Regions from separate parts of the Pseudarthrobacter sp. PH31-O2 genome, predicted to be linked through region 1. Evidence: riboswitches for the same ligand, from Rfam matches in the RefSeq annotation. Region 1 holds a riboswitch; each other region holds the start of a gene.
The links. A riboswitch is a leader RNA that binds a small molecule or an ion and turns the genes downstream of it on or off. The one in region 1 is predicted to bind thiamine pyrophosphate.
Positions count from the first base shown of each region.

Region 2: linked by a shared signal. The riboswitch ahead of thiO (glycine oxidase ThiO) and the one ahead of QMG72_RS13550 (ECF transporter S component) in region 1 are both predicted to bind thiamine pyrophosphate.
Region 3: linked by a shared signal. The riboswitch ahead of QMG72_RS01985 (bifunctional hydroxymethylpyrimidine kinase/phosphomethylpyrimidine kinase) and the one ahead of QMG72_RS13550 (ECF transporter S component) in region 1 are both predicted to bind thiamine pyrophosphate.

Region 1 covers NZ_JASIST010000008.1:160,435-168,299, reverse strand. The annotation lists gene QMG72_RS13570 (MrpF/PhaF family protein) at 1-61, shown strand, start outside; gene mnhG (monovalent cation/H(+) antiporter subunit G) at 51-464, shown strand; gene QMG72_RS13560 (DUF4235 domain-containing protein) at 481-744, opposite strand; gene QMG72_RS13555 (DUF4386 family protein) at 894-1,658, shown strand; TPP riboswitch at 2,017-2,160, shown strand; gene QMG72_RS13550 (ECF transporter S component) at 2,226-2,912, shown strand; gene QMG72_RS13545 (ABC transporter ATP-binding protein) at 2,929-4,617, shown strand; gene QMG72_RS13540 (energy-coupling factor transporter transmembrane component T family protein) at 4,625-5,428, shown strand; gene QMG72_RS13535 (UDP-N-acetylglucosamine 1-carboxyvinyltransferase) at 5,524-7,047, shown strand; gene QMG72_RS13530 (glutamate--cysteine ligase 2) at 7,102-7,865, shown strand, end outside.
Region 2 covers NZ_JASIST010000011.1:118,476-126,340, reverse strand. The annotation lists gene QMG72_RS15705 (thiazole synthase) at 42-869, opposite strand; gene thiS (sulfur carrier protein ThiS) at 866-1,102, opposite strand; gene thiO (glycine oxidase ThiO) at 1,099-2,490, opposite strand; TPP riboswitch at 2,484-2,615, opposite strand; gene thiE (thiamine phosphate synthase) at 2,642-3,361, shown strand; gene QMG72_RS15685 (ferritin-like fold-containing protein) at 3,373-4,044, opposite strand; gene QMG72_RS15680 (RNB domain-containing ribonuclease) at 4,086-5,579, shown strand; gene QMG72_RS15675 (DEAD/DEAH box helicase) at 5,878-7,611, shown strand; gene QMG72_RS15670 (DNA-methyltransferase) at 7,620-7,865, shown strand, end outside.
Region 3 covers NZ_JASIST010000001.1:449,419-457,283, forward strand. The annotation lists gene QMG72_RS01980 (Rne/Rng family ribonuclease) at 1-2,656, shown strand, start outside; TPP riboswitch at 2,761-2,858, shown strand; gene QMG72_RS01985 (bifunctional hydroxymethylpyrimidine kinase/phosphomethylpyrimidine kinase) at 2,850-4,451, shown strand; gene rplU (50S ribosomal protein L21) at 4,806-5,114, shown strand; gene rpmA (50S ribosomal protein L27) at 5,176-5,439, shown strand; gene obgE (GTPase ObgE) at 5,559-7,145, shown strand; gene proB (glutamate 5-kinase) at 7,156-7,865, shown strand, end outside.

The DNA of each region.
Region 1 (7,865 bases):
CGGCTCCGTCACGGTAGCCCGCTTCGTTGCCGACCGGAGGGAGAAAAGCAGTGCCTCCTGAGACATTTTCCGCCGACACCGTGATCGACGCCGTCTCGGCTGTCTTTATGGTGGTCGGTGCCCTGATGTCCCTCGCTGCGGCGGTGGGATTGCTCCGCTTTCCCGACCTGATGACCCGGATGCACGCAGCCACCAAGCCCCAGGTGCTGGGACTGTTCCTGTTGCTGTTCGCGCTGGGCCTTCAAATGCGCACCTGGTGGGTCTGGCCGGTGCTGGTGGTGGCATGGATCTTCCAGCTGCTCACGGTTCCGGTTTCCGCGCATATGGTCGGCCGCGCCGGGTACCGGACCAAGCACCTCCACCCGGAGCTGCTCAGCACCGACGACCTGGAGGCCGTGGTGCAGCAGGCAGCCGGCACCCGGGGATTCACTGACGACGACGCCGGGGACACCGGCGGGCGGTGAAGCTAGAGGATGCGCCCTAGACCAGGTCCTGGGTTTTGGCGAAGCGTGCAACCGCCCGCTGGGTGCCGCGATTTGCGAGTACTTGGATGATGGCGCTGACGGACGCGGAGATCAGCGCAAAAGTCAGGGCCGAGCGCAGGGTGGTGGGGACATCGTCCTCGTGGCCCTTGGGTGGCTTATTGCCGGTGGACTTCTCCCAGACGGTGTCCACGAGCTTGGTGCCGACGTAGCCGGCAAGCAGGCTGACGCCGGCGCCGAGCAGTTTGATGAAAATATTCATTCTTCGCAACTCCTTGCGGGAGGGAAACAGGGCTTCCCCTAGCCTAGCGTTCCTCGCCCGACGGTCCAGTTGGGGACCTGCGGGCGGACCCGGGCCAGCTTGGGACCAACGCCCCTGTCCGGTGGGGCGGGGCAGACGTAACTTCAAGTATGGAACAGCCCCAAACCCATTCGCTTGCCCACACCCGGCCGGACCTCCCGTCGGCTGACGGCCAGACATGGCGGACGCTCTATCTCTGGGCCGGCATCTCCTCGATTCTTTTCGTGGCGCTGCTGATTCTCGCGCTGGTCCTGGACTTCCTCGCCCCGCCTCCGGTCCACGGCGGCGCCGAGACGCTGGCATTCATCGCGCGGAACAAGGGGATCTACATTGCCGAACAACTGCTGTGGATCGTGCCGAACATCCTGCCGGTGGTGGTATTCGTGGCGTTGTTCGTGGCGCTCGCCCCGCTCGACAAGAGCCGTGCCCTGCTGGCCGCCGTGGTCGGGGCCGTGCCGTGGGCCTTGATCATGGCCGTCCCTGTCACCAGCCGGGGATCCATGGTGCTGGTATATCTCAGCGACCGTTACGCGGCCGCGGACGACGACGCGTCCCGGCTCCGCTACTCGACCGCCGCCGAGGCGATCGTCGCCGAGAACAACACGGCGGCCGTCGTCGGAGTCCTCTCCGCGCTTGGCATCCTGCTGATCTCCTTCGTCATGCTGAAGGGCGTGCTGCCGCAGACCCTGGCCTGGCTGGGGATCGCGATCGGCGGCCTCGGCGTCGTTGCGGAGGCGCTACGGCATACTGTTCCGGAGTTCTACGGCGGATACGGAGTGTTGATGTGGGCCTGGTTCGTGGGCGTGGGGGTTGCGCTGATCCGCCTTGCCGGCCGGACGGCTCGAGGCGCTAACAACGGCGGCAGCTCAGCCTGACGTCCCGGGGCGGCCGAGTATTTCCGCGCGGGCTTTGTCCACCAGTTTATGGTCGGCTTTTGCGGCAACCCCGACACTGTGACGGTGGCGACCATCCCTCCTCAACCCGCCGCCCGGCTGCTCGTCCCCGGAGTCCGGGTCGTAGCCGGGGGGGACCGCGCTGGTGAGTTGGTCACTTGTTAGGGTTCCCGTTCTAGTTCGCCGCCGTTGGTGGCCGGCAGGGCGCGGCATCCGGCGTTCCCGTGCTTGCTGCCTCTACTAGGCCGGCCGTCCCGGGCGCCGGCGGATTGTGACGGCCGACTCCGGAAAAACAAACCTCCACGGGTGTAAAGTGGGTCACGCCCACAAGGGCGATTTTTAGATACGACAGGGGAGCGCCGCCGTCGGGCATCACCGGGGAAATCCGGGGAGACCACAGGTGGGCGCTGAGAGTGCGGACAGCCGCAGACCCTCGAACCTGATCCGGTTAGTACCGGCGCAAGGGAGTCGAGTTCTCAGAGTGGCCGGAGCGGCAGCGGAAGCTGCAGGCCCGGGCCACTCTCCCCTCCTGTTCCTCAGGAGGACGATATGACTGATACATCTGCCAAGCCCGGATCCGTACAACCCGGATCAGCCGGCGCGCCCGTCCGGTACAGCCACAACTGGCGTGTGGTGGACATTGTGGTGGCGGCGCTCATTGCGGTTGCCGGCGGCGTGATCTTCTGGGCCTGGTCCCAGGGTGCCAACCTGGTTTCTGCCCCCGTTAATGCGTTCTATCCGCCGCTCACCGGGCTCTACGCCGGAGGCTGGATGCTCCCGGCCGTGCTGGGCATGCTGATCATCCGCAAGCCGGGTGCTGCACTGTTCTGCGAATCGGTGGCCGCCACCGGCGAGCTGATCATGGGCTCGCAGTACGGCACCACAGTGCTGATCTCAGGCATCCTGCAGGGCCTCGGCGCCGAGCTGGTTTTTGCCGCGGTGCTCTACAAGAAGTTCAATGTGCCGTCCTTTCACGGGAAATTCAACCTGCCGGTGGCACTGCTGGCCGGCGCCGGGGCGGGCCTGTTCTGCGGCTTGAATGACTCGTTCCTGCCCTGGGGCTGGAACATCGCTTATGCCTCCGGTGACAAGCTGGCCTACATCGTTTTCACTGTGATCTCCGGCGCCGTGATCGCCGGCGGCCTGTCCTGGCTCGCCACCCGGGCCCTGGCCAGGACTGGGGTGCTGGGCTCTTTCGCCTCCCGCAAGGCGGCCGCGGAGCCGGTCTTTTCCTGACCCGCGCACACGGCTGATGACATCCTCCGACCGGGTCCGCCCGGCTGCGATCACCGCGCGTGGCTGGGGCTGGTGGCACGCGGGCCGGACCCGGCCCGCAGTCCGCGGCCTTGACCTGGACATTCAGGCAGGGGAACGTGTGCTGCTGCTGGGACCATCCGGTGCCGGCAAATCCACGCTCCTCCACGCCCTGGCCGGTGTACTCGGCGACTCGCCCGGCGGGGACGCCGGGCGAGCCGCTGGCCGCGGGCCGGCGGACGACGGGGATGCCGAGGAGACCGGCAGCTTGCTGATCGACGGGGCATCACCCCGGGAGCGGCGCGGCCGGGCCGGGCTGATGCAGCAGGACCCGGAGACGCAGGTGGTGCTCTCGCGCCTGGGCGACGACGTCGCCTTCGGGGCGGAAAACCTTTCAGTGCCCCCGGCCGACATCTGGACCCGGGCAGCGGAAGCGCTCGACGACGTCGGACTCGGCCGCCTGCCGCTGGACCACCCGACGTCGGCGCTGTCCGGCGGCCAGAAGCAGCGCCTGGCCCTCGCCGGCATCCTGGCGATGCGCCCCGGACTGATTCTCCTCGACGAGCCCACCGCCAACCTGGACCCGGCCGGAGTGCTGGAGCTTCGTGATGCCGTCGGCCGTTGCCTGGACAAGACCGGCGCTACCCTGGTGGTCGTGGAGCACAGGGTTGCCGTCTGGAAAGACCTCGTGAACCGGATTGTGGTGCTGCAGCCGGGCTCGGCGACGGACACCGCGGTGCTGATCGACGGACCGCCGGACCAGGTCCTGGACCAGGCGCGGGACATGCTCACCGCGGCGGGTGTTTGGGTGCCCGGTTACGTGCCGCAGACCCGGACGCGTCACCGGCCGCGGCCCGCCGGCCCGGCATCGGCCGCCGCCTCGGCCGTCGGCAGGGCCGCCGCCGGGGCGCCCGGTGGCCAGATTGCCCGCACCCCGACAGCGGGACTGCTGCTTGCCGCTGAGGACCTGGCCGTGTCCCGCGAACGGCCGCGCCGGGCGGGCCTCCGGGGCGGTTTTCGACCCATTCCGCCGGCGCCCGTCCAGTCCGGCATTGTTGCCCGGGTCCGCGCCGGGGAGGCCTTGACCATTACCGGCCCCAACGGATCGGGAAAGTCCACCTTCGCCCTGACGCTCGCGGGCCTGCTCGCGCCGGTCTCCGGCACGGTCTCGGCCACCCCGGAACTCAGCTCCGGTGCCGGGAGCGATCCGTACAAGTGGAAGGCCCGGCAGCTGATCTCAAGGATCGGCACAGTGTTCCAGGAACCTGAGCACCAGTTCGTCACGGGGCGGGTACTTGATGAGCTGATGTTCGGCCCCCGGCACCTGGGCCGCGGCGAGGAACGCGTCGACGAACTGCTCGAGCGGCTCCGGCTGGCGGAGCTCGTGGACGCGAACCCGTACACACTCTCCGGGGGCGAGAAACGTCGCCTGTCGGTGGCCACCGTCCTGGCAGCCCATCCGAACGTCCTCATCCTCGACGAACCAACCTTCGGCCAGGATGCCAACACCTGGGCCGAACTGGCCTCGTTCCTTTCCGAACTCCTCGACGCCGGCACCGCCGTCGTCTCGGTGACGCACGACGCCGAATTCAGCCACGTCCTCGGAGGGACCGAACTCAGCCTCCAGGCCCCCGATCAAGCGGAGCCCGATGAGCTGGCCCCCGTGCGCCGCGGGCCGGGACGTTGAGCACACCATGAGACAGGAACTGACGCTGCGCGGCAATCATGCCCTGCTGACCCGGGCCAACCCGCTCTCGAAGTTCGCCGCCGTTGTGTTCATTACCCTTGCCCTGGCGCTGTCGATCGACTGGGTGTCGGCCTCGGTGGCATTGGCCCTGGTTCTGGCACTTCTTCCGCTGGCCGGGCTGCGACCCGGGTTACTCTGGCTCCGTGGCTGGCCCTTGATCACGGCCGCGGCGCTAGGCGGCTGGAGTACCACCATCCTGGCGCCGGACAGCGGCCGTATTCTGCTTGATGCCAGGATTTGGTCCATCAGCGACGGTTCCCTGGAGCTAGGGGTCGGCTTTATGGTCCGCGGGCTGGCCATCGCGCTGCCGGCGGTGCTGCTGATGAGTTGTACGGATCCCACGGACCTGGCGGACGCCCTCGCGCAGAACGCGAAACTCCCGCACCGCTTTGTCCTCGGAACGCTTGCCGCGATGCGTCTTGTGGGATTGATGGCCGAAGAGTGGCACACCATTGGGATGGCCCGCCGTGCCCGCGGTGTGGGTTCCCACGGGAACCCCCTGCAGCGGCTCCGCGCCACCTTGGGGCAGAGCTTCGGGCTGCTGGTGCAGGCCGTCCGGCGCGCCTCCCGCCTCGCTGTCACTATGGAGGCCCGCGGCTTCGGCGATGCGCCGCGGACCTGGGCACGGAAATCCACCTTCAGCGCCCTGGACGTCTGGGTGGTTCTCGGCGGACTCCTGATCGCCGGTTCCGCCGTCGCGGCGTCGTTGGCGGCAGGCACCTGGAACATGGTCTTCCTTGCCCGGCAATAGCGATAATTATCGCACGGAACGGGTATCGCAGCGATTTTTCCGGCGTCTTATCTGAAATGACCGGAGGAATACGTCACCCATGATATTTTTGCGGGATGACTCAACAGACTGCTGAACACGTTGGTGCGTTACTCCGCGATGCCCGCGGGCAAAAAGGCTGGACCCAGGGCCAGCTGGCCGCCGAGCTGGGAACCAGCCAGAGCGCCATCGCCCGAATGGAACAAGGCAAGCAGAATCTGAGCCTGAAAATGATCCAGCGTCTTGAGGTTATTTTTGACCGGAGCATCGTTAAGGTGGGGCGGCCCGCCATGACGCATCTGCGGGTGGAAGGCGGCCGGACCCTGTCCGGTTCGGTGGACGTCAACAGCAGCAAAAACGCAGGTGTCGCCCTGCTGTGCGCCAGCCTGATCAACCGCGGCACCACCACCCTGCGCCGGCTCGCACGCATCGAAGAAGTGAACAGGATCGTCGAGGTGCTGACGAGTATCGGTGTCGAATGCGTTTGGCTCAACGCCAGTGATCTTCAGATCCGGCGCCCCGCGGCCCTGGACCTTGACGCGATGGACATCGAGGCAGCCCGCCGGACCCGCAGCGTCATTATGTTGCTGGGCCCGCTCCTGGACGAATCCGCCGAATACCGGCTGCCCTATGCCGGCGGCTGCGACCTTGGCACCCGCACGGTGCAGCCGCACATGCAGGCGCTGCGCCAGTTCGGCCTCAGCGTGGACGCCAAGTCCGGCTACTACGCCGTGCAGGCGCCGCCCGCGGACGCGGCGGACCGGTCCTTTGTGCTCAGCGAACGCGGCGACACCGTTACCGAAAACGCCATCATGGCAGCCGCCCACCGCGGCGGGACCACAGTCATCCGCAACGCCAGCCCCAACTACATGGTGCAGGACCTTTGCTTCTACCTGGAGATGCTCGGGGTCCGGATCGACGGCGTAGGAACCACCACGCTGAAGATCACCGGCCGCCCCTCCGTCGACGTCGATGTTGAATATTTCCCGTCCGAAGATCCGATCGAGGCGATGAGCCTGATCACCGCCGGCATTGTCACAAACTCGGAAGTGACCGTCCGGCGCGTCCCGATCGAATTTATGGAAATCGAGCTCGCGACGCTGGAACAGATGGGTCAGCAGCTGGAAGTGTCCGGGGAGTATCTGGCCCGCAACGCGCGCACCCGGCTGGTGGATGTCACCACCCGGCCCTCGGTACTGCGGGCACCCGAGGACAAGATCCACCCCATGCCGTTCCCCGGGCTGAACATCGACAACCTGCCCTTCTTCGCGGTCATCGCCGCGAATGCCCAGGGCCAGACGATGATCCACGACTGGGTTTATGACAACCGGGCGATCTACCTGACGGAGCTGAACAAACTCGGCGCGCAGGTGCAGCTGCTGGACCCGCACCGGATCTACGTCAACGGCCCCACCAAATGGCGTGCGGCAGAGGTGGGCTGCCCGCCGGCCCTCCGACCCGCTGCCTGCCTGCTGTTGGCGATGCTCGCCGCCCGCGGCGTATCGGAACTGCGCAATATCTATGTGATCGAACGAGGCTACGAGGACTTGGCCGAGCGGCTCAACACCCTCGGCGCCAAAATCGAGTACTTCCAGGACTGAGCGACCCCGTAGCGAGGCGGCGCGCTTCACGGAGACCTGGCGCACAATGGAATCATGCGCACCTTCGGTGTGGAGGAGGAACTGCTCATCGTGGACCCCGAAACCGGGATGCCGCTTCCCCTCGCCGACGCCATTTTGCCCCGGCTGGAACCCCCGAAGCGGGCCTCCGGCCGGGCCGGTTCCGCGCAGCCGCCGGTCTATGAGGAACCGAACTTTAGCTATGAGCTCAAGCTGGAACAGCTTGAATCCCGGACCCGGCCGTGCCTGGAGTACGCCGAGTTGCTCCGGCAGCTCAGGCAGGGCCGTGCCCTCGCGGACCGCGCCGCCAGGGTGCATGGCGGCCGGATCGCCGCCCTCGGCACGTCGCCGCTCGGCTCGGCAACCCACCTGACGCCGAAGCAGCGGTACCTGACCATGCAGCAGCGTTTTGGGCGCACCGTCCGGAACCAGCTCACCTGCGGCCTGCACGTCCACACCCTTGTGGAGTCTCCGGAAGAGGGTGTGGCAGTGATGGACCGGATCCGCGACAAACTTGCTGTGCTGATTGCCCTGAGCGCAAATTCGCCCTACTGGAACGGTGCTGAGACAGGATTCGAAAGCTACCGCACCCAGGCTTGGAACCGCTGGCCGGGATCGGGCCCCACCATGATCTTCGGCAGCCTTCCGGTCTACCGCCGCGTCGTAAACCGTCTGGTGGAAAGCGGCGTCCTGATGGATGAAGGAATGGTCTACTTCGACTCGAGGCTGTGCCGGCACTATCCCACATTGGAGGTCCGGGTCGCAGACGTTTGCCTGCGGGCCGAGGACGCCGCGCTGAT
Region 2 (7,865 bases), on a different contig from region 1:
TCGGCTGGGCCGGGTTCCGCCCCGGGACCCGCCCGACGCACCTAGAGGAACTCGGCACGGCCTTCCATGGCCGATGATGCCAGCGCGTGCTCCCGCCGCGGGATCCTGCCGCTGCGTTTGGCCAGCCGTCCGGCGATCACCGCGTGTCTAAACGCCTCGCCCATCAGAGCCGGATTTTGTGCCCGGGTCACCGCCGTGGCCAGCAGCACGGCGTCGCAGCCAAGCTCCATGGCCAGGGTTGCATCGGAGGCGGTCCCTATCCCGGCGTCAAGGACCACGGGCACGGAGGCACGGGCGACGATCAGTTCGATGTTATGCGGGTTCAAGATGCCCAGGCCGGTGCCAATCGGCGCGCCGAGGGGCATCACGGCAGCGGCGCCGAGGTTTTCCAGCCGCAGCGCCAGCACCGGGTCGTCGTTGGTATAGGCAAAGACCTTGAACCCGCGGCCCACAAGCTGCTCGGTGGCCTCGACGAGCTCCACCGCATCCGGCAGCAGGGTGTGCTCGTCCGCAATGACTTCCAGCTTTACCCAGTCCGTTTCGAGGGCTTCCCGTGCCAGCTCGGCAGTGAGGACGGCATCCCTGGCGGTGAAGCAGCCCGCGGTGTTCGGCAGCACCCGGATGTTGTGGTCCAACAGCAGCTGGAACAACGACCCCGATTCTGCCGGCGAATAGCGCCGCATCGCCACGGTGGTCAGTTCGGTGCCGGACGCCAGCAGCGCGGCACCCAGACCGTCAAGGCTAGGCGCCCCGCCGGTTCCCATAATCAGCCGGGACCCCAGCTGTACACCGTCGACCGTGAACGGGTCCGCGGCGGCCGGTGAAATTCCCGGCGCCCCGGCGAGTGTGGTGTCCTCCCTGCCGCTCATCCTCCCTGCACCGCCGTGACCAGTTCGAGGTCGTCACCGTCGACGAGCGCTGTGGTGTACCACTGGCTGCGCGGGACCACGTCCGCGTTGCGGGCGACGGCGACCCCGAGTTTCCCGCCGTCGACTGAGTGGCCGTTGGGCGCCAGCGGCCGGCCGGTAACCTGGCTGACCAGCTGGCTGACCGAGGCGCCGTCCGGGAGAAAGTGCCCGGTTCCGTTCAGGGTGATGTTCATACCGCTTCCTTGTTTTCTTCAGGGTGGGTGTTCGGATGGGTGATGATCTTCGGGGACGGCCTCCGGGCGCCGGCTGCGGCCGGTCTGCTGGTTTGACTGCCGGTGGCGAACCTGTCCGGGCGGAAGTGCTTCCAACGGGAATCCACGGTTCCGTCCAGCAACTCACAGCAGATCCTCGCGGCGGCGGGTGTGAGCAGGATGCCGTGCCGGAAAAAGCCGGTCGCTATCATCAAACCGGCAATTTCCCCCGGACGCCCCCGCGCCGCCACCCGGCCCAGCAGCGGCGCGTTGTCCGGGGTCCCCGGCCGGGCCCGGGCAGTGGCCTCCAGCAATTCCAGTTCGGCGACGGCGGGGACCAGCTGCTGGGCATCACGCAGCAGCTGGTAAACACCGCCGGCGGACACCGCCCGGCCCGGGACACCAGCTTGGGTGGCAGCATCCGGGTTGTCGTCGCCGAGCGCGTCTTCGCGCTGGGTGGCGCCGATCACCACAGTGCCGTCCTGCCGGGGCACGATGTAGACCGGCACCCCGCGCACCAGCCCGCGCACCGTGGCGGTGAGCAGCGGCCGTAGTTTCGCCGGGACGCGGAGCCGGAGGATGTCCCCGTGGACCGGCCGCAGGGGAAACTCAAGCCCCGCGGGCAGCCCCTCAAGTGTGGCGGCGCCAAGGCCGTTGGCCACAATGGTGTCCTTGGCCCGGATGGAACCGCCGCCGATGAGGCTGGCGCCAGCCACCCGACCCTGCTCCCAGAACAGCCCGCCGGCACGCCTGGCGATGGTGGTGGAGCGGCTGTCGGTGCGCAGCAGTTCCCTGATCCGGGCCAGCAGCAGGCGCGGGTCCACCTGGTGGTCGGCGGGAATATCGAAGGCGCAGGAGATGCCCGGACTCAGCAGCGGCTCTCGCCTTCGTGCCGCACGGACGGTCAGCGGCTCGACGCTGAGGCCGGCAGCCTGCTGGGCGGTGCGCAGGTCCGCGAGCGCCCGGCGGTCGGCGGCGTCGACACCCACGGCGAGGGTCGGCGTGGTGAGGTAGCCCGTCCGGGAGCCCCCCGTTCCGCCCCCGGCGCCGTCCAGTCCGGCCGCGAATGCCGGCCAGAGGCGGGAGGATTCCAGCATAAGCTCCAGGAGGGCCTCTTCCTGGTAGTGCAGTTCGCTCACCGGGGCAAGCATGCCGGCGGCAGCCCAACTGGCTCCTGTTCCGGGGGCGTCGTCGATCAACGCGACAGATCGGCCCGAGCGCCGCACCGCCCAGGCGATCCCGTGGCCAACAACGCCGCCGCCAATCACGGCCACGTCGTAACATTCGGGGTTTTTGAGGTCATCCGCGGCGGCCGCAGCCGAGGTTGCGTCGCTTTCACGGGCCGTGCCGGGGACGAAGGTGCCGTCCATAGAGGATTCCTTCCCTACGCCGGTACTAACCGGATCAGGTCAAGCGGTCGGCTGCTACGCCCTCTCAGCCTGCCGTTGCCGGTCGCCAGTGGCGTGGACGGCGGCGGGCTCCCGCGGTATTGGCCCAGTGTAGAGGAACTAGGCTGGAAACATGAGCCAGGATGCCGCCCACACCACCGCCCGCCTTTATCTCTGCACCGACGCGCGCCGGGACCGCGGCGACTTTGCAGACTTCGTGGACTCGGCCTTTGCTGGCGGCGTCGACATCATCCAGCTGCGCGACAAATCCCTGGAAGCCGCCGAGGAGCTGGAACTGCTGGCGGTCCTGCAGCAGGCGGCCCGCCGTCATGGCCGGCTTTGGGCAGTCAACGACCGGGCAGACCTCGCTTCCCTGGCCGGGGCGCCGGTGTTCCATATCGGGCAAAAGGACATCCCGTTCGGGGCGGCGCGGGACATCCTCGGCCAGGACACCGCTATCGGGCTGTCCACCCACACTCCGGCCCAGGTGGACGCCGCGATAGCCGCAACTTCCGGCCGGAACGGTCTGACCTACTTCTGTGTTGGCCCGGTATGGGCCACCCCCACAAAGCCGGGCCGCGCCGCCGTCGGACTTGACCTCGTCCGCTACGCGGCGGACGCGATCGGCGGGTCAGAGGCCCAGCAGCGGAGAACTGCCGGGAGCGAGGCTGCGGGGAACCTCTGGGGCGCGCGGCCGTGGTTCGCGATCGGCGGCATCGACCTGGGCAATGTGGAGCAAGTGGTGGCCGCGGGCGCCGGCAGGATCGTCGTGGTCCGCGCGATCACCGAGGCCACCGATCCCGAGGGCGCAGCCCGGGCCCTGCTTGCCGCCCTCGACGCCGCGGAACGCTAAGGCCCGCCTGCTCAGCCGGCAAGGCCGAGCTGCGTCATCCGGCGTGCGTGGTTCGCTGCCAGTTCCCGCAGCAGGGCTCGGACAAGCTCCCTCGGCCCGTCCTCATCCGCGCCGATCAGCCGGTCGGCGAAGGCGTGCTCGAAGCTCATCCGCTGCGCCTGGTTGAGGACCTCCCCCAGCAGTCGCCGGGCCCACAGTGCCAGCCGCGACGCCAGCTTCGGGTCATCTGCGAGGGCGGCCCGGAGCCGTTCCCGCAGCACCGCTGCCGCTTCGTCGCCGGCCTGGACCTGCTCCACCACGGCACGGGTGCCTGCGTCGAGATAACGGGACATGGCGCGGTAGGCGTCGGCGGAAACGGTGTCGATCACGTACGCCTTGATGAGGGACTCGTGCCAGTCCGCCGGGCGGGTGCGTTTATGGAAGTGGTCCACCGACGGCTGGAACGGCAGCATGGCTTCCTCGGTGTCCAGGCCCATGGCTTCGAGCCTGGAGCTGACGAGTTCGTAGTGCTGGAACTCGATCACGGCGATACGTCCCAGCGCTGCCCGGTCGTGCAGGGTGGGCGCGTACCGTGCGTCGGAGGAGAGCCGCTCGAAAGCGGAGAGTTCGGTGTAGGCCATCACGCCGAACAAATCCCTCAGAAAGCTGTTGTAGCGGGCGGGATCAGCCGGGAATCTGCTCATGGTCCAAGACTAATAGTGCAAATGAAGCTACTCTGATTTCCGTGTCCCAGCATCGCTTGACCCCGAATGTCCACCAGCAGGAGAGCCTCCTTGCCGAGGCACTCAACGCGTTGCGCACAACCCTGGAGCTGCCCGGACCGTTCCCCGAGGACGCGCTGCGGGAAGCGAAGGAAGCCGTCGCCGGACACGAACTGCCGGAGCTGGATTTCACCCACATCGACTTTGTGACCATCGATCCTGCGTCTTCCACCGATCTGGACCAGGCCCTCTTCATCGACCGTTCCGGCGCGGGATACAAGGTCTTCTATGCGATCGCCGATGTCCCCTCCTTTGTTGTCCCCGGCGGAGCGCTCGACGCCGAGACCCGCCGTCGCGTCCAAACGTACTACACCCCGGACGGCCGGATCCCGCTGCACCCGGAAGTCATCAGCGAAGAAGCCGGAAGCCTGCTGGCCGGGCAACGGTGTGCCGCCTTTGTGTGGGAATTCGAGCTGGACACCACCGCGGAGGTGTCGGAAGTGCTGGTCCGCCGTGCCACAGTCCGTAGCCGGGCCAAACTCAGCTACCGGGGTGTCCAGGCCGACCTCGACGCCGGCACGGCCGCGCCGCTGCTGGAGCTGCTCAAGGAAGTCGGGATGAAGCGGGTAGAGCTCGAACGGCTCCGCGGCGGCGCCAGCCTGAACATGCCCGAACAGGAAATCGAACAGCTGCCTGACGGCGGCTACCGGATTGTAGCTGCCCCGCCGCTGCCCGTGGAAGACTGGAACGCCCAGATTTCGCTGATGACGGGAATGGCCGCAGCAGGGATCATGCTCGAAGGCAAAGTCGGTATCCTGCGCACCATGCCGGCGCCGGATGAAGCGTCGCTGGCTCATTTCCACCGCCAGACCCGCGCCCTTGGCAGGCCCTGGAACGCCGACATGAGCTACGGCGAATACCTGCGCACCCTGGATCCCACGGATCCGCGGCAGCTGGCGATCGTGCACTCGGCCGGCATGCTGTTCCGCGGCGCGGGCTACACGCCCTTCGATGGCACGGTGCCCGGGGCCGCGGTCCAGGCAGCCATCGGCGCCGCCTACGCCCACTCCACGGCCCCGCTCCGACGCCTGGTGGACCGCTTTGTCCTGGTGATCTGCGAGGCGCTCAGCAACGGCACGGCTGTCCCGGCCTGGGCCCGGGAAGCCCTGCCGTCGCTCCCGTCGATCATGGCAGCCTCGGACCAGCTGGCCGCCAGGCTGGAGCGCCTCTCCCTCGATACCGTGGAGGCGGCGCTGCTGGTCAACCACGTTGGCCAGGAGTTCGACGCCGTCGTGATCTCCGGCGCTAAACCCGCCAGGAGCGGAAAGAACAGCACCGGCAAAAACGGCACCAATGCCGCCGGCACCACCGGCGGGCCCGCCGGAATCGTGCAAATCGCCGAACCCGCCGTCACTGCCCGCTGCCCGGGCGATCTGGAACCCGGCACCCAGGTCCGGGTGCGGGTGGTCGCGGCCGACATCACCACCCGTGAGGTCCGGCTGGAGCTGGCCGTCTGAGCGATCGGCGGCCTTGCCGCGCCGTCAGTGGCCGCCGTCGAGTTTCCGGGCCGTGTGCGGCTAGACTGGAAGGGTAGATATGGATGCCCGGTCGTTGATTTCCTTCATTTTCGAATTCAACAAGCCCGCCCCTACGCGATCTTGAGATACACCCGCTGGTCCCCAGTGCCAGCATCTAGATAGCCCGCGATCGGCTTCCACTGGAATTGCTTGCGCTTCTGAGCGTGCTCCGGAACGGCCACCCGGCCGGCCCGTTGAGCATGCAGCGCAGCCCAAAATGAATAAGGAATCTCCCCTAGTGAGTGAATTGCACACGCACCAGCTTCTGACCGACGAATCCGGCACGGAAACGATCGAACCGGAAGAAACCATCATCTCGGACGAAAAGCCGCACGAGATCGCCGAGAAGACCTTTGCCGACTACAATGTCCGCGCCGATATCGTGGAATCCCTCGCCGACGCCGGAATCACCCACCCGTTCCCGATCCAGGCCATGACCCTGCCGGTAGCCCTTGGCGGCCACGACATTATCGGCCAGGCCAAGACCGGAACGGGCAAAACCCTCGGCTTTGGCATCCCGGCCCTGCAGCGCGTCGTCGGACCCGACGACGCCGGCTACGACTTGCTCCCGGCCCCTGGCGCCCCGCAGGCCCTCGTGATTGTGCCCACCCGTGAGCTGGCCGTCCAGGTCGCCGGCGACCTGCAGAATGCCGCCCGCAAGCGCAACGCCCGGATCACCACCATCTACGGCGGCCGTGCCTACGAGCCGCAGGTCGAGGCGCTGCAGAAGGGCGTCGAAATTGTTGTCGGTACGCCCGGACGCCTCATCGACCTCTACAAGCAAAAGCACCTCGTCCTGAAGAACGTCAAGATGGTGATCCTGGACGAGGCCGACGAGATGCTGGACCTCGGCTTCCTACCCGACGTCGAGACCCTCATCGCCGGCACCCCGCCGGTCCGCCAGACAATGCTGTTCTCCGCCACCATGCCCGGCCCGGTCGTCGCCATGGCACGGCGATACATGACCAAGCCCACCCACATCCGTGCCGCGGACCCAGACGACGAGGGACTGACCAAGCGCGACATCCGGCAGCTGATCTACCGTGCCCACAGCATGGACAAGATCGAGGTCGTGGCCCGGATCCTGCAGGCCCGCGGCCGCGGCCGCACCATCATTTTCACCAAGACCAAGCGCACCGCCGCCAAAGTCGCCGAGGAACTGGTGGACCGCGGCTTCGCTGCGGCCGCCATCCACGGCGACCTCGGCCAGGGCGCACGCGAGCAGGCCCTGCGTGCCTTCCGCAACAATAAGGTCGATGTCCTCGTCGCCACCGACGTCGCAGCCCGCGGCATCGACGTCGATGATGTCACGCACGTCATCAACTACCAGTGCGTTGAAGACGAAAAGATCTACCTGCACCGGGTGGGCCGCACCGGCCGCGCCGGCAACAAGGGCACGGCCGTGACCTTCGTCGACTGGGACGACATGCCCCGCTGGGGCCTGATCAACAAGGCCCTGGGCCTGAGTGTCCCGGAGCCGGTGGAAACCTACTCCTCATCCCCGCACCTTTTCGAGGAGCTCGACATTCCCGCAGGCACCAAGGGCCGGCTGCCCCGGGACAAACGTGTACTCGCCGGTGTCAATGCCGAGGTCCTGGAGGACCTGGGCGAGACCGGAAAGAAGAACACTCCCCGCGGCGGTCAGGCCGGCGGCGGACGCGACAGCGCCCGCAGCGGCGGCGGCAGCCGCGGCACCGGCGGACGGGACAGCGCCCATGATTCCCGCCGCAGCGGCGGCACCGGCGGCGCCAAGGACAGCGGACGCTCGGGCGAGCGCCGTCGTCGTCCGGCCGAAGCTGACGCCGGCACGGGTCCCGCAGCTGAGACCCCGGCCAAAGCCGCAGCCAGCGCACCGACCGAGGTCGACCGTGCGACGCGCGCACGCCGCCGCACCCGCACCCGCCGCCATAATGGCGAAGTGGTGGCGGGCGAGTCCCAGGCCGGTGCACCGGCAAGCAGCACCGAGGCCTAAACCCTTATATGGCTGACACCGTCTGGGCGCCGGACGGCAGCAATCTGGTGGTACACGCGGACAACGCCGACTACCTCCCGACGCTGCCGGACGGCGCTTTTACCCTCATTTACGTGGATCCTCCGTTTAACACCGGCCGGGTCCAGAAGCGCCAGGAAACCAGGATGGTGCTTAATGCCGGCGGTGAGGGCGACCGGGTCGGGTTCAAGGGACGCTCTTACGACACCATCAAGGGTGCGCTGCACAAGTACGAC
Region 3 (7,865 bases), on a different contig from region 1:
CCCGGCGGAAGCCTCGGCTGCCGCTTCGCTGTTCATGGAGCCGGGAGCGGTCACCTCGATGATCTTCCAGGCACCCGACCTGGCCGCCGCGGCCCGCCCTGTCCCGGCCCCGGCTGCCGCCGCAGCGGAAGCTGACGACGACGACGACGAAGAAGGCGAGAGCGAGGACGCCGGAAGCCGCCGCCGTCGCCGCAGCCGCGGTCGCCGCGGCCGCAGCAGCCGTGGAGCTGAGAGCGAACCGGGATCCGAAGACGAATCCGACGACGCGGATGACGCTGAAGAAGGCACTGGCGAGCAGCTCGAAGACGGCGTGACCTCCCGCCGCCGTCGCCGCCGCCGTCGCGGCGAGCAGGATCTGGAACTGACCGGCGGGGAGGACGACGACCCGCCCAACACGGTGACGCGCGTCCGCGCGCCGCGCACAGCCAGCGAGGCTCCGGTGAACAACCGTGTCACCTCGCTCAAGGGCTCCACCCGCCTGGAGGCGAAAAAGCAGCGCCGCCGCGAATCCCGCGATACCGGACGCCGCCGCACCGTCATCACCGAGGCCGAGTTCCTGGCCCGGCGCGAATCGGTGGACCGCCAAATGATCGTCCGCCAGCGCGATGACAGAATCCAGATCGGCGTCCTCGAGGACGGCGTGCTGGCCGAGCACTTTGTCTCGAAGACCCAGCAGGATTCCCTGATCGGCAACGTCTACCTGGGCAAGGTCCAGAACGTACTGCCGTCGATGGAAGCCGCCTTCGTCGACATCGGACGCGGCCGCAACGCCGTGCTGTACGCCGGCGAGGTCAATTGGGAGTCCGTCAACCTCGAGGGCAAGCAGCGCCGGATCGAGAACGCGCTGAAGTCCGGCGACTCCGTGCTGGTCCAGGTCACCAAGGATCCCGTCGGGCACAAGGGCGCCCGCCTCACAAGCCAGATCTCGCTGCCCGGCCGCTACCTCGTCTACGTACCCGGCGGTTCCATGACCGGAATCTCGCGCAAGCTGCCCGACGTCGAACGCAACCGCCTCAAGCGGATCCTCAAGGACCGCCTGCCCGAGGATGCGGGCGTTATTGTGCGCACCGCCGCGGAGGGTGCGTCCGAGGAAGAACTCACGCACGACATCAACCGGCTCCGTGCCCAGTGGGAAGGGATCGAGGGCCAGTCGAGCTCAACCAAGATCCTTGCCCCCGAACTGCTCTACGGCGAACCCGATCTGACCATCAAGGTAGTCCGTGATGTCTTCAACGAGGACTTCTCCAAGCTGATCGTCTCCGGTGAGGAAGCGTGGGACACCATCGAGGCCTACGTCACCTACGTAGCCCCCGACCTTGTCGGCCGGCTGGAGAAATGGACCAAGGACTCGGACATCTTCGGTGCCTGGCGCATCGACGAGCAGATCCACAAAGCACTGGACCGCAAGGTTTTCCTGCCCTCCGGCGGCTCGCTCGTAATCGACCGCACCGAAGCCATGACAGTGGTGGACGTCAACACCGGCAAGTTCACCGGCAGCGGCGGCAACCTTGAGGAAACCGTCACCAAAAACAACCTCGAAGCGGCCGAAGAAGTTGTCCGGCAGCTCCGGCTCCGCGACATCGGCGGCATTATCGTGATCGACTTCATCGACATGGTGCTTGAATCGAACCGGGACCTGGTACTGCGCCGCATGGTGGAGTGCCTGGGCCGGGACCGGACCAAACACCAGGTCGCGGAGGTGACTTCGCTGGGCCTCGTGCAGATGACGCGGAAGCGGATGGGTACCGGGCTGCTGGAAGTTTTCGGCGAACAGTGCGAGGCCTGCGCCGGCCGCGGCATTGTGACCCACGACGAGCCGGTGGAGCACCGCCGCGCCAACGTCGTTGCCGCCGAGCATCACATTCCCCGTGCGGAGCAGCCTGCCCCCCCGCGGACCGAACGCAAGAGCCGCCGCCGCGGACGGGGCGGCCAGGGCACGGACGAACAGTCGGTGCCGGCCGCAGCGCACCCCGAGCCCACCGACGCCGAACGCCATGCCAAGGCCGAGGCGACCCGCCACGCGCTGGCGAATATCGCTGCGGCGGCGCATGCTGCCCATCTGCATGACGATGAAGCGGCCACGGGAGTCGACGCCGGGGTCCGCCAGGCCGCTGTTGAGGCAGCCGTCGAGCTGGCCGCAACGGAGGAGGCTGCCGGACGTCCCGGCGCCGTGCTGACCTTCGGCGGCGAACAAGTCGCACTGCCGTTTGTGGAGCATGCCGACGAGTCGGGTGCGCCCGCGCTGACCATGGACCTGCTGACCGAGGCTTTCGCCCAGCTGGGTGACAGCGGGGAAGTCTCCGCGGCGGATCCCGCTGCACCGGCTGCGAAGGCGGCCGCAGCCCGGACTGCACCGGCGGCTCCGGCGCGTGCCGGCGGAACCGGCCCGGGCCGCGCCCAGGCGCCAGGCTCCCAGACGGAGGCGGCCCCCGAGGCCGGCGCCTCCCGTGCCCGCCGCGGACGGCGCAACCGCAGCGCCAGCCGCGCGCAGGGAGCAGCCAACGAAACCTCGGTAGAGCAGCGCCGGGCGGCGCCGCAGGCTGCCGTTTCGGTACACGAGGCAAAGGCCCCGGCAGCAGCAACAACGCCGACGGCCAAACCGGCCACAAACGAACCGATTATCCTCGGCGTCGGCGTTCCGGCCTCGGAACTCTAACCCCAAGAAAGTTCGGGAAGGCCGCGGGTGCGGTCCGGGCCGCGTAGCAATACGCCAGGTTCGGGCCGTGCCCGCGACTTCGTTAAAGGATGCGGCTAGGCTTGGTCCCTGACACGGGGTGCCGCGCATCGAGCCGGCTGAGATCCAGACCCGTTGAACCTGTCCGGTTAGCACCGGCGAAGGGATGTCTCCCATGACCGCCGCCTCCCCGTTTCTTCCCGCTGTCCCAGCAGCCCCGGCATCCCGGATCCCGCGGGTGCTCACGATCGCAGGCTCGGACCCCTCCGGCGGTGCCGGGATCCAGGCGGACCTGAAGAGCATTGCCGCGCATGGCGGCTACGGCATGGCCGCCATCACCGCCCTGACCGCACAGAACACACGCGGCGTCAGCGCCATCCACGTCCCGCCGGCAGATTTCCTGACCGCCCAGCTTGACGCGGTCAGCGCCGACATCCGGATCGACGCCGTCAAGATCGGGATGCTGGGGGACGCCGCCGTGATCGACGCCGTCCGGACCTGGCTGGCGAAGGTCAGGCCCGCCATTGTGGTGCTGGACCCCGTGATGGTGGCCACAAGCGGTGACCGGCTGCTGCAGGCGCCCGCCGAATCGGCGCTGCAAGAACTGCTGCCCTACGCGGACCTGATCACGCCGAACCTCGCCGAACTCGCGATTCTGCTCAACGAACCCGTCGCCGGCAACTGGGCTGCGGCGCTGGAACAGGGCAAGCGGCTTGCCGCCGGCACCGGCACGACCGTCCTGGTGAAGGGCGGCCACCTCGACGGCACCGGCGCTGCGGGCGGAGCCGGCGAGCACGGCGACGGCTGCCCGGACGCGCTCGTCAACACCTGCGGGGTCCTGGCCCGGCACGTCATAGTAGTACCGGGGGAGCGGGTCCGCACCAGCAACAGCCACGGAACGGGATGCTCACTGTCCGCGGCGATGGCGACCGTGCAGGCCCGGGTCGGGGACTGGGAGGCCGCCTTGCGGGAAGTTAAGCCGTGGCTGGAAGGGGCGCTGCGCACCTCGGCGGACCTCGACGTCGGCAGCGGCAACGGCCCGGTCCATCACTTCCACCATGTCCAGCATCAGACCGCCCATCACGGTACGGGTGCCGGCGGCGGCGAACTGCACCGGGTCCCTGCCGCGGGTGAATTCGCCCGTGGACTGCGGGAAACCGCTGCTGCCGACCTCGAGGCCATCTACGGCCTGGACTTCATCACGGCCCTGGCGGACGGGTCCTTGCCGGAGCAGGACTTCGCGTACTACCTCGGACAGGACGCCCTGTACCTGAACGGCTATTCGCGGGTCCTCTCCCGGGCCGCCGCGATCGCACCCACGGAAGACGAACAGCTCTTCTGGACCCGCTCCGCACAGAATTGCCTCAGCGTCGAAGCCGAACTGCACCGGACCTGGCTGCGCGGACGCACGGCGGAGCGGACGCTCGGACCGGTCACCAAGTCCTACGTAGACCACCTTCTGGCCGCCTCGGTCACCGGGAGCTACGGAGTGCTGATCGCTGCGGTACTGCCGTGCTTCTGGCTCTATGCCGAGGTGGGACAGGCACTGCACAACCGGTTCCTCGCCGCGGGTGCGCCGCAATCGCACCCCTACGCCGCGTGGCTGCGCACCTACGCCGATCCGGAGTTCGCCGACGCCACCCGGCAGGCCATCGCCCACACCGACACCGCAGCCCGGGCGGCCTCACCCGGCGAACGGGACGCCATGACCGTGGCCTTCCGGCAGTCCGCCCGCTACGAAGTGGACTTCTTCGACGCGCCGCGCGTGCACGCCTGAGCCGCGGGACAGCAGGGAGCCTGTACGATAGGGAGGCGCGGTTCCGGAAGTCGTTGCGGCAACGTCCTGTCCATACAGGGTGTCACCTAGCACGTACCTCCCTTCGGAACCAGCCTCATTTGCGGCCGAAGGCAAAATTAGCGTAGTCTAGATCTTCGGTGCTTACGCCAACACTTGGGTTATGACCTTGAGGACGCTCCACTTGATTTCAGGTGCGAATGTCCACGGGATAGCTCATGGGTTCCCCCGGGGAACCCACCGGCGTAGAGGCACAGCGTGAGCCGGACCATCAACTTTGGACCCAGGTTCCGCACGCAAATCTAGTAATAAACGTCGAGAGAAGTGAGTTCCCCAGTGGTGTACGCGATTGTCCGCGCAGGCGGCCGGCAAGAGAAGGTTTCCGTTGGAGACTTCGTTACCCTGAACCGCGTCCCCGGTGGAGCCGGCAGCACCTTTGAGTTGCCCGCACTGCTCCTGGTAGACGGTGACAAGGTCATGTCTGCTGCTTCGGACCTGGCCAAGGTAAAGGTTACGGCTGAGATCCTTGAGGACCTTCGCGGTCCCAAGATCGTCATCCAGAAGTTCAAGAACAAGACCGGTTACAAAAAGCGCCAGGGTCACCGTCAGGAATTGACCAAGGTCAAGATCACCGGTATCAAGTAACTACTCGTTACTGTTCAGGTTTTCAGCAGATTCCCCAGAATTTTAAGGCAGGCATTTCCAAATGGCACATAAAAAAGGCGCGAGTTCCACTCGCAACGGTCGTGACTCGAACGCCCAGTACCTCGGCGTCAAGCGCTTCGGCGGTCAGGTAGTTTCCGCAGGCGAGATCATCGTCCGCCAGCGTGGAACCCACTTCCACCCGGGCGCCGGCGTCGGCCGCGGCGGCGACGACACCCTGTTCGCCCTGGCTCCCGGAGCCGTCGAGTTCGGCACCCGCCGCGGTCGTCGCGTTGTGAACATTGTGGCTGCAGCAGCTGCAGAGTAGTACCTACGTTTTAAATCGGTGGGGCGGGCCATTAGGTCCGCTCCACCGGTGTTTTAACCGCATTACAATCATCCTGAGCGTCTTTGCACGCTTACGGGAACAGCACTGAGGAGATCCACGTGGCGAGCTTTGTAGACCGGGTAGTACTGCACGTATCCGGCGGTACCGGCGGCCACGGCTGTGTCTCCGTTCACCGCGAGAAGTTCAAGCCGCTCGGCGGTCCCGACGGCGGCAACGGCGGCAACGGCGGCGACGTTATCCTGCGCGTGGACCCCCAGACCACGACCCTGCTCGATTACCACCACGCCCCGCACCGCCACGCCACCAACGGCGGACCCGGTATGGGCGACTGGCGCGCCGGCAAGCACGGCGAAACCCTGATCCTCCCGGTTCCCGAGGGCACCGTGGTCAAGTCCAAGGACGGCAGGGTCCTCGCAGACCTGGTCGGTGAGGGTTCCGAATACATCGCCGCGGCCGGCGGCATCGGTGGACTGGGCAACGCTTCGCTCTCCTCGCAGAAACGCCGCGCCCCGGGATTCGCCCTGCTCGGCATCGAAGGCGAATCCAGTGACGTTGTCCTGGAACTGAAATCCATCGCCGATATTGCCTTGGTCGGGTTCCCCTCCGCCGGCAAGTCCAGCCTGATTGCCGCGATGTCTGCCGCCCGGCCCAAAATCGCCGACTACCCGTTCACCACCCTGATCCCGAACCTCGGTGTGGTCCAGGCCGGCGAGGTGCGCTTCACCATCGCCGACGTCCCCGGCCTGATCGAAGGCGCCAGCGAAGGCAAGGGCCTCGGCCACCACTTCCTGCGCCACGTTGAGCGTTGCGCCGCCCTGGTGCATGTGCTCGACTGCGGCACGCTCGAATCAGACCGCGATCCGCTCTCGGACCTCGCCGTCATCGAAGCCGAGCTGGACAAATACGCGGTGGACATGAGCTATGCCGGTTCCGACGGTGAAGTTGTTCCGCTGAACCAGCGCCCGCGCCTGATCGCCCTGAACAAGGTCGACCTCCCGGACGGCAAGGACATGGCAGAATTTGTCCGCCCCGAACTCGAATCCCGCGGCTTCAAGGTCTTCGAAATTTCGGCGACCAGCCACGAAGGTCTCCGCCAGCTTGGCTTCGCGATGGGCGAGATCGTCCAGGCTGCCCGCGACGCCATTGCTGCCGCGCCGCCGAAGGTCCACGCCCCGGTACTCAAACCTCGCGCCGTCAACGAGTCCGGCTTCAAAATCCGCCGCGAGGAGAAGAACCTGGAGCCGCTGTTCCGCGTCCTCGGCGACAAGCCCGTGCGCTGGGTCAAGCAGACCGACTTCACCAACGAGGAGGCTATCGGCTACCTTGCTGACCGACTGGCTAAGCTCGGCGTAGAAAACGAGCTGTTCAAACAGGGCGCCACCCCGGGCGACATGGTGGTCATCGGTGAAGACGACGGCGTCGTCTTCGACTGGGAGCCGACCATGATGGCCGGCGCCGAACTGTTGGCAGCACCCCGCGGAACCGACGTGCGCTTTGCCGACATCGGCGACCGCCCCACCCGTGGCCAAAAGCGCGATGAACAGGTGGAGCGCCGCGAGGCCAAGGCTGTGGCCCGCGCCGAGCTCGAAGCCGAGCGCAAAGCCGGTATCTGGACTGAATCCGTCAGCGGCCGCCGGCCCAAGCCGCTTAAGGAAAGCGCCCTTGACACCGAGAATGAGGAGTGAGCCTTAACACGTGAGCGACAAGTCCGCAGTTGTCATCGAGGAACCCAAAACCAACGACCGCAGGCTGCTCGCCCGGGCTCGCCGCATTGTGGTCAAGGTGGGTTCGTCGTCGCTCACCAGTATCAAGGGCGGAATCTCCGAGGACGCGCTGATCGAACTGTCGAACGCGCTGGCGGCCAAAAGCAATAGCGGCACCGAAATCATCCTGGTGTCTTCGGGAGCGATCTCCGCGGGGCTCGCGCCGCTGGGCCTGACGAAGCGTCCCCGGGACCTCGCCACCCAACAGGCCGCCGCCAGCGTGGGCCAGGGGCTGCTGATGGCCCGTTACACGCACGCCTTTGGTGCCCACGGGATTACCGTCAGCCAGGTGCTCCTGACCGCAGATGACCTGATGCGGCGCAGTCACCACATGAATGCGTTCCGGGCGCTGAACCGTTTGCTGAACCTGGGCGTTGTGCCGGTGGTCAACGAAAATGACACGGTGGCCACGCACAAGATCCGTTTCGGCGACAACGACCGCTTGTCCGCCCTGGTGGCGCACCTGGTCCGGGCCGATGCCCTGCTGTTGCTCTCCGACGTCGATGCCCTCTACGACGGCCCGCCCGCCAAAGGTGCCAAGCGTATTCCCCGGGTCGACGGCCCCGCGGACCTGGAGGACGTCACCATCGGCTCGCCCGGCAAGGCGGGGGTCGGAACAGGCGGAATGCAGACCAAAGTCGA